Regions from separate parts of the Gordonia sp. KTR9 genome, predicted to be linked through region 1. Evidence: predicted binding sites of a transcription regulator. Region 1 holds the regulator's gene; each other region holds the start of a gene.
The links. Region 1 encodes LexA, which represses DNA repair genes until DNA is damaged. Its sites were predicted from a motif close to CGAACANNTGTTCG; they were not measured.

Region 1 (4,381 bases):
GTGAGAGGCAAGACGATGGCGCAGATCCTGACAGGGACCCCGGTGGTCGGCGGACTGGCGCACGGTCCGGCGCTGTGGCCGGGCGAGCGGCCCGATCACTCGCCGGAGACGCTCGGCGTCGGCGTGGAGATCCCCGAGGAGCGCCGCGCCGACGAGGTGACGCGCTTCGCCTCGGCTGCCGGGGCCGTCGCCGCGCGACTGCGCACGCGCGCCTCCCAGAACACCGGGGTGGCCGCGGAGGTGCTCGCGGCGACCGCGGGGCTGGCCGAGGACCGGGGATGGATCGGTTCCGCGACGGCGCTCATCACCAAGGGCGCCTCCGCCGAAGCCGCGGCCGTCGCGGCCACCGAGCAGTTCGCGGCGGTGTTCACCAAACTCGGCGGGCTGATGGCCGAGCGGGTCACCGATCTCAACGACGTCCGCGACCGCGTGCTCGCCGAACTGCTCGGCCTGCCCGAGCCGGGTGTGCCGACACCGCAGGTGCCGTCGGTGTTACTCGCCGACGATCTTGCGCCCGCCGACACCGCCGGCCTCGACCCGGCGAGCACGATCGCGCTCGTCACCCGATTGGGCGGCCCCACCAGTCACACCGCGATCATCGCGCGGCAGCTGGGGATCCCATGCGTCGTCGCGGTCACTGATCTGGCCGAGATCGAGCCCGGCACAACCGTTCTCGTCGACGGAACAACCGGTCGCATCGAGGTCGAGCCCGATGCGGACACGGCCCGGGCACGCGTCGAGGAGGACCGGCGACGCGCCGAGGTCGTCGCCGGCTGGACGGGTCCGGGGCGCACCGCCGACGGCGTGGGTGTGTCAGTGCTCGCCAATGTCGCCGACGGATCGTCGGCACGGGCCGCGGCCGGACACCCCGTCGAGGGTGTCGGACTCTTCCGCACCGAACTCGCCTTCCTCGAACGCGCGGACGAACCGTCGGTGGACGAGCAGGCCGGGATCTACCGTGAGGTCCTCGGTGCTTTCGACGGGCGGAAGGTGGTGATCCGCACCCTCGACGCCGGCTCGGACAAACCGCTCCGCTTCGTGACGCATCCCGACGAGTCCAATCCGGCGCTGGGGGTCCGTGGGGATCGAATCGCCCTGGCGCATCCCGAGATCCGCGCACATCAGCTCGACGCGATCGCGCTGGCCGCCGCCGGCTCGAAGGTCGCGCCGTGGGTCATGGCGCCGATGATCGCCTCGCCGGCGGAGGCGCGTGTGTTCGCCGCGGAAGTCCGGGGTCGGGGTCTGGTCGCGGGGGTCATGATCGAGGTGCCCGCGGCGGCGATCCTCGCCGAGGCCGTGCTCGCCGAGGTGGACTTCGTGTCCATCGGTACCAACGATCTGACGCAGTACACGATGGCGGCCGATCGGATGTCGGCCGATCTCGCCGGGCTGACCGACCCGTGGCAACCCGCCGTGCTCAGCCTGATCGCGGGTGTCGCCGCAGCGGGTGTCCGACAGGGCAAGCCGGTCGGGGTCTGCGGTGAGGCGGCCGCCGATCCGAATCTCGCCTGCGTCCTCGTGGGTCTCGGGGTGACCTCGCTGTCCAGTGCGCCCGCCGCGGCCGCCGCGGTGGGGGCCAGGCTCGGTGCGGTGACCACCCAGGACTGCCGTGCTGCCGCCGACGCCGCGCTGGCCACGTCCGATCCTGCCGCGGCGCGCGAAGCGGCCGCGGCAGTGCTCGACCGTTCGGTCGGCGGAGAGGTCAGATTCGCCGCATCACGGTGACGACCTTGCCGAGGATCACGGCGTCGTTGCCCGGGATGGGATCGAACAGTTCGTTGTGCGGCATCAGCCACACGTTGGCGCCCTGACGCTTGAAGGTCTTCACCGTGGCCTCGCCGTCGATCATCGCCGCGACGATGTCGCCGTTGTCGGCGACGTTCTGCTGCCGGACCACCACCCAGTCGCCGTCACAGATGGCCGCGTCGATCATCGATTCGCCCACGACGCGCAGCAGAAACAGCGAGCCCTCGCCGACCAGCTCGCGAGGAAGCGGGAACACGTCCTCGACCGCCTCCTCGGCCAGGATCGGACCACCGGCCGCGATACGACCGAGGACCGGCACGAAGGTCGGCTCGGGTAGTTGACCGGCCGAGGGGGTCTCCGGCGACGGCGGCTCGCTCGGGGCGATGTTGACCGCACGGGGCCGGTTCGCATCTCGCTTGAGCAGGCCCTTGCGTTCCAGCGTTCGCAGCTGGTGGGCGACCGACGATGTCGAGGCGAGGCCGACCTCGTCGCCGATCTCGCGGATGCTGGGCGGATAACCGCGCTCGCGAACCGAGCGGCGGATCACCTCCAGGACCCCGAGCTGTCGCGGGGTGAGTGAGGCCTCGGCGGCGGCGACGTCGATCGGGGCCTCGTCGTCGACTCCCCGCGCTCGGCCGCGCCTGTCGCCGGTGTCACTCATGTTCGGTTCCTCTCGTCTTCGGAACGTGCAGGTAGATGGCCCGTGGGATGTCCGGTGGGGATGTTCAGCCGGGTCCGAGCCTAGCGGAGTGCAACCCTCACCTCAAACATTTGTTCGATGTGTCGCGAGACTTTGTCGGTGCGCCGTGCTACAAATTCGAACATCAGTGCATCGAACACCTGATCGAAGTTCGAACACCGACGGCACCACACATCACACCAGAAGATCTCACCCAGAGGATCTCGCACCGAACACTCGGAGGGCACCATGCGCACCGACACTCTCGTCGCTCCCGTCCGTACCGACCGTCCCGACACCGTTCGGGCGCGTACCGATCGCGCCGATCGCGTCCGGACCCGTGCCCCGCTGTCCGACGGTCGGCGCCCGGTCGACAACCGGCCGGCAGGCAACCGCCCGGCGGGCGGGTCACCGCTGACCCCGCGTGTCGGCGCCACGAGCTGCGGATCGGCGGTGGGGTCCAGGGGCCGGGGCCCTCTCGCGCCGGACGCCGCGGTGTTCCGTCGCCGTCGCCGCACCGCGGTGGCGGTCCTCGCCGGCGTCGGGCTGGCGTTCGTCGTGTGGGTGTTCGGCGTCGTCGGCCAGAACTACTCGGACTCGATGACCCCTGCCGCCGTGAGTGCGGAGGTCGTCCACGTGCGCGCGGGGGACTCCCTGAGCACGATCGCCGGCCGGGTGGCGCCGGAGATGCCGCGCGAGATCGTGATCGACGAAATCGTCGCGATGAACGATCTGCCCACGAGTGCGCTGCAGGTGGGTCAGCCCCTGCTCACCCCCCGGTACCGCTGAGGCCGGGCGGTATCCTCGATGTCACAGGGGCCGGCCGAGAAGCGGCGGAGCGCACGGATTCGTTGCGTTTCAGCGTCCCGCGACCTGCGTGAGGACACGATGCGCTGCCCCTTCTGCAAGAACGACGACACCAAGGTCATCGACTCGCGTGTCGCAGACGAAGGGCAGGCCATCCGACGCCGCCGCTCGTGCGTGGAGTGCGGCCGCCGTTTCTCGACCGTGGAGAGCGCCGTGCTCGCCGTGGTCAAACGCAACGGTGTGACCGAGCCGTTCAGTCGCGAGAAGGTGATGCGCGGTGTCCGACGCGCCTGTCAGGGCCGACACGTCGCCGAGGACGCACTCGCCCAGCTCGCCCAGCAGGTGGAGGACACGGTGCGCGCCAGCGGATCGGCCGAGATCCCCAGCAACGAGGTCGGTCTGGCGATCCTGGGTCCGCTCCGCGATCTCGACGAAGTGGCGTACCTGCGGTTCGCCTCGGTGTACCGGTCGTTCGACTCGGTGGAGGATTTCCAGCGCGAGATCGACGACCTGAAGTCGGCGTCCGGCGGGCGGGCCGACACCGTCTCAGCCGAGCCGGTCCAGAGCTCGTAGGACCCGTTTCTCCGAGACGGGAAACGCGGTACCGAGACGCTGGGCGAACAATCCCACCCGTAGTTCCTCGACAAGCCACTGCGCTTCGTCGTCGACGATCGCCCGTCGGTGTTCCGGCACCTGTTCGAGTCGTTGGGCCCACCGTTCGACGACTCGATCGATGACCGCCACACCGGCCTGGTCGCGCGCTGCCGACCCGGGCAGCGCCTCCAGACGTGCCTGCGCACCTTCGAGGTAGCGCGGCAGGTTCTCCAGGTGCCGTCGGGCGGTGGCTGCGACGAATCCGTCGAACACGAGGTGGTCGATCTGCTCGGCGACGTCGTCGGCGGCCAGCGAACCGGCGTGCCGGTCGATCGCCGCCCGGACCGGCGCCATTCGTTCGAGCGCCGCGACGGCGAGCGAGAAGTAGTCCGGCGCGGCCTCCGTGATCCGTGGCCGGATACGCTCCAGGAATTCCGAAAATGCTTGTGGCGAGCGAAGAGCCGTCAGCTCGGCGTCGTCGACGCCGGCGACGGTATCCCGGATGGCCCGTCGTGTGCAGTCGGCGAGCAGCGCCTCGGTGTCCGCATACGGGCT
Region 2 (4,381 bases), 150 kb from region 1:
CTTCTGCTCGGTGGTGGCTGTACCACTCATGATGGCTTGGACATCGATGCTCGCCTGGCCAGGTGAGTAGCTGGACGCCAGTGGCGCATTGCCCTCTGCATCACCGAAGGCCGTGGCGAGAACGCGCGCCCCGTTACGATCGTCCTCGCCCATCTGGTCGGCCAGGGACTGGAGCGAGACGGTCGCCGTCTTGGCCTCCTCGGAGCGTGCCGCCTGGGCATCGAGTATGGAACGCTCCGTTGCGCTGCCCGCCTCCACGCCCTTGAGCTCGGCCGCATAGTCGCGGGTGTCGCGCACCGTCCAGTCGTCGGCGACGCTGAACTTGTCGCGTTCCAAGCCGAGCGCGCGGACCAGCGCCGTGGTGCGATTCGGACTGATCGCGGCCGACGTGTTTCGCAAGACGTTGGCGGCGTGCGTGAGGTCGGCCCCCAGTTTGTTGATCTCGGCTCGATCCGAGTCGGTGCGGCTCTCACACCCGAGTTGGGAGGCCCCCACCCATCCTCTGGAATCGCCGGCCCTCATCGGCGCTTCGGCCATCCGCTGGGTCAGACCGCTGAGGTCATCCACCGCCGTGTCGAGCGCACTGGCCGCAGCATCGAGAGACATCAGGTCCCAGCCGTTGACGATGGAGCGCGACGGACGCGACATCAGAACTCGGTGATCGCACGGAAGCCGCTGGCCAGTGACTCCTCCGTGTCGGCGACTTCGCCGGCTGCCTGGTAGCAGGTCTGCGACACCTGGTCCATCCTCGCCGCCGCCCGGCCGAGCAGCGACCGAACGGTCTCGTCCTTGCCGGCGCACGCAGCCCCGATGGCCGAGGCCGGCATCGCGTTCGAGGCGTCGCCGAAAGCGGACTTCCCGGTCCACAGGGCGCGCGTCTCCGAGGAACACCGAGCCAGCGCATCTCCGACGCCGGTGATGACACCCAGTTCCTCGACACCAAAGCGCTCAGCCATACAAACCCCCGAGTTTGCAGCAATCCTCGTCGTGGCACACCGCCACGACGAACAACTTAGTACGACTCGGCCCCACCGTGCGTCGGTCATCCACACTCAGGAGGCGGCCAGTATCTGGATCAGCCGAGTCTCGACACCACTCCGCGCTGCCGGCGTGTGTCCGATCGCTGGCGGAGGCACGCTCCGATGTCGGGCCTCGGTCGGGGTGATCACGTCGATCACGCGCACCCCGTCGACGACTCTGACGTCGTAGAACCACCCGGGAGCCTCCTTGGCGCGGTTGTGGATCACGCACGTTCCGTCGGCGTTGACCGCGCTGGTCGGGCCGTTGCGACGATGCGGTCTGGCGTGGTCGATCTCGGCGATCGGCGCACCGCAGTACGGAGTTCGGCACCGTTGATCACGCATCCGGATGTACTGGACCAGCGCGGGCGGGAAACCTCGCGCGCGTGACTCCATCGCCACCAGCGCGCCATCGGAGGGTCTTGCGTACAACTTCCGCAGCGTCGATGCGGTCTCCCCCGCAGCGGTCACCGAATCGGCGACCAGAAGCCGCGCAACGGTCGCCGGGATCGGTCCGTACCCTTGGAGCTCGGCGGCGGCGTCGTCCAGGCCGAGCAGAGACCGTTCGGACAGAACGAGATTCACCGCGATCGGCGTCGGTTCCGCAACGGAACGACCGGTGACACGTTCGACCAAGGTGTCGGCCATGACCTGTGCATGATTTCGGCTGTCTGTCCCGACCACCGAGTCGGCGTGCTTCTTCAGCGCGGCGTACACCGCGATCCCTTCGGTCATCGGCAGCAGCGCCGACAGTTGCGTCATCAGATCCGGAGCGGGCCGGACCGTGACGTGACGATCCTTCCCGGCCTTCGACTTACGTGCCGCCACCGCTTCGGGTTCCAGCTCGTAGGCGTGGCGTTTGGCCAGGACCTCGATCTCGCGATCGGAAACGCCTGTCAATGCCGTTCGATCACCACAGATCCGGCGGTCGATCTCTTCGCGCGATTCACGGATCAGGTAGGCGGTTTCGCGTACCAGGATCATCGCCCGCCACTCGGTGAGGACTCCGTCGGTGAGTGCCGCCAGAGTGTGCGGCATCTCGTGCGCCAGGGCGCGGGCGAAACCGAGGCACTGACTCCCCTTGCGAGGAGACACCTTCCGGGCCAGACCGACCTCGGCGGCCAGGCCGCGACCGCGCCCCTGGTGCGGGACGTTCCGCGCGGCTTCATCCGCCGCGCGCAGGTCATCGAGATTCGCGGTCTCCCGCACCTGAGCCGCGGTGCACGCCGACTTGATCTCTTCGAGGAGGGTGAGCCGACACACCGACTCGGCCTCGTCCGCGCCGGTGAGCATCCCGCCGATTCCCCTCACGATGGACCGCAGATGATCCGTGTCCAACCGAACTGTTGTGTTCGAAGCCTCCTCGTGCATACGTTCGATACTACCGAAGTTCGACCACATCAGCGGGCGCTTTCCACAGGGTCGGGACCGTCTGAATGCTTAGCCATTGAGATCAGTGATGGCATCTGCAACACTTAGCCATATGGCACACAGTACGGTCCCTTTGGACGACATCTTCGGCGCGCTCTCCGACCCGACGCGCCGCGCCGTCGTCGAGCGGCTGGGGCGCGGACCGGCGAGCGTCGGCGAACTCGCCCACCCCTTCCCCATCACTCTGCCGTCCTTCATGAAACACCTACGCGTACTGGAGGACAGCGGGCTGGTTCTGACCAAGAAGGTGGGCCGCACGCGTATGTGCACGCTCGACCGACGTCGTCTACGTCGGTTGTCCACCTGGCTGGACCATCAGCGGACCGTCTGGACCGAACGCACCGACCGACTCGAACACTTCGTCACCGACACCGACACCGACACCGACACCGACACCGACACCGAGGAGACATGATGATCGACCCCGAACTGGACCTCACCCTGCACCGGGTGATCCGCGCTCCGCGACAACGTATCTGGGACGCCTGGACTCAACCCGATCAATTTGCCCAGTGGTGGACTCCGGCCCCGACGGTCACCCGTGTCGACCGCCTCGAGCCCGCGCCCGGCGGTGCGCTCGTGACCCGGATGAGCGAGGACGGAACCACTTTCGTCCCGCACATGGATGCCGTCTTCCTCGTTGCGGACGTGTGCGAGCGTCTGGTTTTCACCAATGCCGTCGACAGTTCGTGGCGTCCCGCCGAACCAGCACCCGTCGCCATGACCGCCGAGATCACGTTAGCCGAGCATGCGGACGGAACCGAGTACAACGTCGTGGTGCGCCATCGCAGTCCGTCTGACCGTGACCGCCACGACGAACTCGGCTTCTACGACGGCTGGGGTTCGGTCACCGCCGCGCTTGCCGAGCTCGTGGAACACGAAGTCTCACAGTGAAGATCACCATCACGCAGTTCATCACACTCGACGGGGTCACCCAGGGTCCCGGTGCCGCCGACGAGGACACCTCGAACGGATTCCTCGCGGGCGGTTGGCTGGTGCCTCACATGGACGAGCAGTTCATCCGCCAGGCGTCGCGGTGGCTCGATCTCGCCGACGGGCTACTTCTCGGACGGCGCACCTATGAGGCGTTCGCCCGCGACTGGCCCGCGATCACCGATCCCGACGACCCGTTCACGGTGCGGATGAACGGACTGCCGAAGTATGTGGTGAGCAGCTCACTCACCGAGACTGATCTGGCATGGCAGCCGGCGACACTGCTGGTCGACGACCCGATCGGCGCGATACGGGACCTGCGCACAGACTCCGACCGTGAGCTGCAGGTCCACGGAAGCGCGACGCTGGCGTCGTCGCTTCTCGAGGCGGGTGTCGTGGACACCCTGCGCCTCGTGGTTGCGCCCACCCTGTTGGGCTCCGGGCGAACGCTGTTCGGCCGCAACAGGGTCGGAACCGGATTCCGACTGGCCGAACACCACGCCACGACCGGAGGTCTGATGATTCTCGAGTACGAGGCGGTGGGACCGCCGGCGGTCGCGGACTACGCAGGAGCGAGCGCCGTGACCCGATAGACCGCGAGCTGGCGGCTAGTCACGCGTCAGCGCCGCCAGGAACATGGCGTCGGTGCCGTGGACATGCGGCCAGAGCTGCACGTGGGGGCCGTCGCCCAACAGTTCCGGGCCCAGCTTGCCGACCGTCACCAGCGGGCGGGCATCGAGCTGGCGCGCGCCGTCGACCGACGCCACCACGTCGGCCACCACCGCGGTCGTCTCGGCCGGGTGCGGCGAACAGGTCGAATAGACCACGACGCCACCGGATTTCACCAACCGTAGGGCCTCGGTCAGCAACTGCTTCTGCAGAACGACGAGTTCGTCGACGTCGGAAGCGGTCCGGCGCCAGCGGGATTCGGGTCGTCGGCGCAGCGAGCCCAGCCCCGAACACGGGGCGTCGAGCAGAATCCGGTCGTAACCGGTGTC
Region 3 (4,381 bases), 1.1 Mb from region 1:
GCCGTCGGCACCGGGGACGCGGTGGCCCGAGAGGTCGGGGGTCGGGCGCCACATGAACATCTGGTCGATGGACATCTCGACGTGCATGATGTTGCCGCCGATCAGACCCAGTTCGTCGGCGAGGTCTCTCGGCGTCTGGATGTACCGGTGCGCGATCGACTCGGCGAAACCGGGTGCGTGGCGGTCGACCTCGTCGCAGACCGCCTTCGCGGCGCGGTCGGCCGCGGCGGGCCAGTCGCCCTCGGCCAGCCGGTACGGATGCCACTGTGCCCAGAGATTGATGACGGAGCGGCCCGGCGGTGCGAGCGTCGGGTCGATCGCCGAATAGCTCATCGCGACCACGGCCGGACGCGGCGGGAGCTCGCCCACCGACGCCGCAGCGTGGGCCCTGGTGAGGTGGGCGCGGTCGGTGACCAGCAGTCCGAGAGCAGAATGGACACCGTGCTCGGGCAGGTCGCCGGGCAGATCCCGGTAGTCGGGCAGGCTCGTCGTCCCGAGCCGCACGGCCATCCCGATTCCGCTGCCCACGACGATGGAGCGTCGCCACCGGTCGATGATGCCGGCGTCGTAACCGCCGGCGGCGAGCAGATCCAGAGTGGTCAGCACGTGGCAGGCGCTGATGACGGTCCCGGTGCAGCGGGATTCGCCGCTGCGGGTGACCACTCGCCAGTGGTCACCGCAACGGGCGACGGAGACCGCGGGGTCGCCGCACGAGACGACGCCGCCGTCCGCGCCGATCCGATGGACGAGCGCATCGGTGAGGGCGCCGCTGCCCCCGATCGCGCGACCGGGCGGAATCCGGTGCATGAGTGCGGCGAAGCCGATCATCGGTGCGGTGCCCGGCGCGCTCATGGGCGGACCCGACTGGGCGCCGAACCACGCGAGTCCGGCCTTGAGCTGCTCGGAGTCGAAGTACTCGTCGAGCAGGGAATCGCCCGAGGCCATCAGTTCGGCGGTGAGGTTGAGCACCCGGCCGCCCCGCCGGCCGAAGATCCCGGTGCGCGCCGTGGTGGCGGTGCCGCCGAGGCCGCCGAAGGCACGGCCGAATCTGCCCAGCGTCGCGGGTTGGTAGAACGCGTCCATGACCGCCCGCGCACGCGGCGTCCACGTCGCGACGAACCGCCGGTAGGCTGCGGCATCGGCTGCGCCACAGGCATTCTCGATCGACGCGCAGGTTGCGTCGAGGTCACTCCGGAAGATGATCGGCGGGGCCGTCTCGGTCGCCGGGACGAATGCCCACGGATCGCAGTCGACGTATCGCAGGCCGTGCGCGGCCAGGTCGAGATCGTCGAGGACGGGGGAGTGCCGGATCATCAGGTGCGACGACGACCCGCGGTCGACCCGGTGCCCGGGGAACCGTTCGACGGTCGAGACGGCGCCGCCGGGGATCTCGTCCCGCTCGAGGACCTCCACTTCCCGCCCGGCCTGCGCCAGATAGGCCGCGGCGATCAGACCGTTGTGGCCCCCGCCGATGACGACGGCGTCGCGCCGCATGCCGTGCATCGCTAGCTCCCGGTTCCGGTGCGTCGGGCCGTGGCCGGTGGCTGCAGCTCCAGCGGGAGCGGGCGTCCGAGGAAAGCGAACGGACGTGGGTCACCGGTGAAGGTGAAGTGACGCAGGACGTCGGTGAATCCCATCCGCCGGTACAGCGACCATGCGCGGTTGTCCTCGGCGGGGATCTCCGGTGTCGAGAGCAGGACGTGGCGCTCGGGGCGGTCGGCGAGGAGCCGGGCGAGCAGCCATTGTCCGATCCCTCGTCCCTGGGCGGTCGGATGCACGTGTAGCTCGGTGAGTTCGAAGTAGTCGCGGGCGATCACTTCGATCGTCTCGGGCGGCCGGCCCGTCTGGCGGAGGCCGAGCCGCAGCTGCTGATTCCACCACTGGCCCGTCGCGCCGGTGTAGCCGTAGGCGATCCCGACGAGCAGGTCGTCGGGTCCGAAGCCGACCGGCGGACCGACCCGACGTCGCGCGGCCGGCATGGTCCGCGCCTCGTACGGGCTCACGGTCTCGACCGCGCCCACCGCACGCCATCCGGGCCGGGCCATGTGCTCGCGCCACAGCCCGGCGCGGTGGATCTCGGTGCCGCGCGGATAGTTCATCGCGGTCACGTAGATCTCCAGTGCGGGCTCGAGCCAGGCCCGGGCGTCCTGGCCGGTCAGGCTCACCAGACGGATCGTCAACGGACTCCCGTTCTCTGCGTCGTCATCCTGTGGGGCGTCGTCGACCCGCGTACGCCGGTCGCCGGCGCGGGGGCGGCGGCGCCGTCCTCTCCCGGGCATCGCATGGCGGGCCACTTCCGGGAATTGTCCTATCGATGATGCACACTCGGCAGGAATCGGGTCGCAGGTGGTGGCGTTGTACTTCGCGGCGGCGGTTTCGGGTCACAGATGTCTTGAACACCGACGCCGGGCTAGCTATATTGAACTTGTCGAACGGATGTTCGATGAATGTGCCTCCGCAAGCTGTTCGCGCACATCCACGACACGGTCCGGCGGTGGACGAGGGAAGCGTCTGCCGCCGGACACAAACATCACGCACGAGGAGGAGAACGCCATGGCCAGGCATCGCAGCGCCACAGCTCTCACCCACGCGGTACCCGTCGATCCGGTGATGGTCGGCCGCGCCCGCGACCTCCTCGAGCGTGCGCACCTGCTCCTCGACAACGCTGACGGCGTCGAAGACGGCGCCGAACGTTTCCGTCAGCTCTATCTGGTGGCCCTCCGCGCATCGGGTGCGGCCCTCGCCGTCCATGAGCCGGTGGGGACCATCCGGCGCAAGACGTCGAACGCCTGGACCCGCATCGGCGTGGTCGCACCAGAGCTGGCGCCGATCGCCGCCCGGTTCGCCTCGCTCTCCCCGGTTCGGATGAAGATCGAGTCCGGGATCATCCGCACGGTCGATCCCGACAGTGTGGCGGGGATGCGACTGCTCGTACTCGATTTCCTCCGACAGGTCGAGACGATGGTCATCGCCTACGAGCAAGGAAAACTCGGTTCCGAGGCCCTTCAGATCGGGGCGACGGCGTGAATCCGGCCACACTTGGTCGTCTATCGCACCGGCCGGTCATCCGCAACGGCGAGTAATGGTGGTCGCGGTCGATTTCACCTCGTATCATGGGACGATATAGGCGCAGACGCCTTTCCGGTCGCGGGTGACCTTCGTCGGCGTCACGGATCAGTAGAAGGAGGGTCGGTGCCACTTTCGGAGCACGAGCAACGCATGCTCGAACAAATCGAGAGCGCGCTGTACGCGGAAGACCCCAAGTTTGCGTCCAGTGTCAAGCGTCGACGTCTTGGGAGGTCGAGCGGTCGTCGTCGCCTGCAGGCGGCAGCGGTCTTCGTCGTCGGCCTGGTGATGCTGGTCGGCGGACTCATCGTCGACATCACCATCGGCGGGTTTCCGATAGTGAGCCTGCTGGGCTTCCTGGTGATGTTCGGGGCCGGCCTCTTCGCTCTCTGGGGGGACAGCGGCACCGCAGACTCCGGTTCGTCGGCGCCCAGGGCCGGGAAGAAGCAATCCGGGCCGTCGGGCGGCGGCAAGCGGAAGCTGTCGGAACGCATGGAAGAGCGATTCAATCGCAGGTTCGAGCAGGAGTGATCCGCTGATCTCGACTCCGCGTTCGTCGATCGGCTGACCGACCCCGGTTACAACCGCGTCGCCACCGCGCCAACCGCATACGACAAGGGCCGCGTACCCCACGGGTACGCGGCTCTTTCATGCTTCCGTTCACCGCCTGGGCACCGGACGGATCACGCGGCGCACAGTCGACGGATCCGGACGCCCAGTCGACGGATTCGGGCGCACGGTCGACGGTCCCCACGACGCCCCACCGGCGTTCCCCACTTCTCCCCACACGCGCGCCCCACTATGCCCCACCTTCGCATTTGTCCCGGTCATTCCAGCCCCTCTGGTAACGCCAGACGCCCCTTGTCACGGGTACGAGCGCAGAATTCCGCCGGCGACGCGCCGCGACACGTGCTTCACTTGCCGCGTTTCACTGCTCTGAACTGCGAATTTGTTGAGCGTGGGGGAATCGGGGGGTGCTGGGGGTGGAAAGTGGTGGAAAGTGGGGTACTGTGGCATCACTGGGTGAAGCGGTCCACCACAGCGCAGGAAGCGCAGATCCCGGTGGGCAGGAGGTGTCGACGTGTCCGTGCGATTCGTCGGTACCTACACGCCCAAATTGGATGACAAAGGGCGGCTCACGTTGCCCGCCAAGTTCCGCGATGCACTGGCAGGAGGGGTAGTGGTCACCAAAGGCCAAGATCACAGCTTGTCGGTGTACCGGACCGAGGAGTTCGATGCGATAGCGGCACGGATCGTCGAGGCGTCCCGAAACGACCCCGATCTGCGTGCGTTTCAGCGAACGTTCTTCGCCGGT

Region 2: the regulator LexA is predicted to act here: its motif matches at 2,384-2,397, upstream of KTR9_RS12555 (DUF222 domain-containing protein).
Region 3: the regulator LexA is predicted to act here: its motif matches at 2,430-2,443, upstream of KTR9_RS16380 (SAV_6107 family HEPN domain-containing protein).

Annotation. Positions count from the first base shown of each region.
Region 1 covers NC_018581.1:2,423,823-2,428,203, forward strand. Annotated here, with positions in the region: gene KTR9_RS11805 (phosphoenolpyruvate--protein phosphotransferase) at 16-1,725, shown strand; gene lexA (transcriptional repressor LexA) at 1,703-2,407, opposite strand; gene KTR9_RS11820 (LysM peptidoglycan-binding domain-containing protein) at 2,675-3,214, shown strand; gene nrdR (transcriptional regulator NrdR) at 3,314-3,805, shown strand; gene hrpA (ATP-dependent RNA helicase HrpA) at 3,779-4,381, opposite strand, start outside.
Region 2 covers NC_018581.1:2,578,268-2,582,648, reverse strand. Annotated here, with positions in the region: gene KTR9_RS12565 (TPR repeat region-containing protein) at 1-648, opposite strand, end outside; gene KTR9_RS12560 (hypothetical protein) at 648-956, opposite strand; gene KTR9_RS12555 (DUF222 domain-containing protein) at 1,053-2,312, opposite strand; gene KTR9_RS12550 (ArsR/SmtB family transcription factor) at 2,503-2,865, shown strand; gene KTR9_RS12545 (SRPBCC domain-containing protein) at 2,865-3,344, shown strand; gene KTR9_RS12540 (dihydrofolate reductase family protein) at 3,341-3,976, shown strand; gene KTR9_RS12535 (RsmB/NOP family class I SAM-dependent RNA methyltransferase) at 3,992-4,381, opposite strand, start outside.
Region 3 covers NC_018581.1:3,486,318-3,490,698, reverse strand. Annotated here, with positions in the region: gene KTR9_RS16390 (phytoene desaturase family protein) at 1-1,503, opposite strand, end outside; gene KTR9_RS16385 (GNAT family N-acetyltransferase) at 1,506-2,180, opposite strand; gene KTR9_RS16380 (SAV_6107 family HEPN domain-containing protein) at 2,554-3,027, shown strand; gene KTR9_RS16375 (DUF3040 domain-containing protein) at 3,193-3,597, shown strand; gene mraZ (division/cell wall cluster transcriptional repressor MraZ) at 4,148-4,381, shown strand, end outside.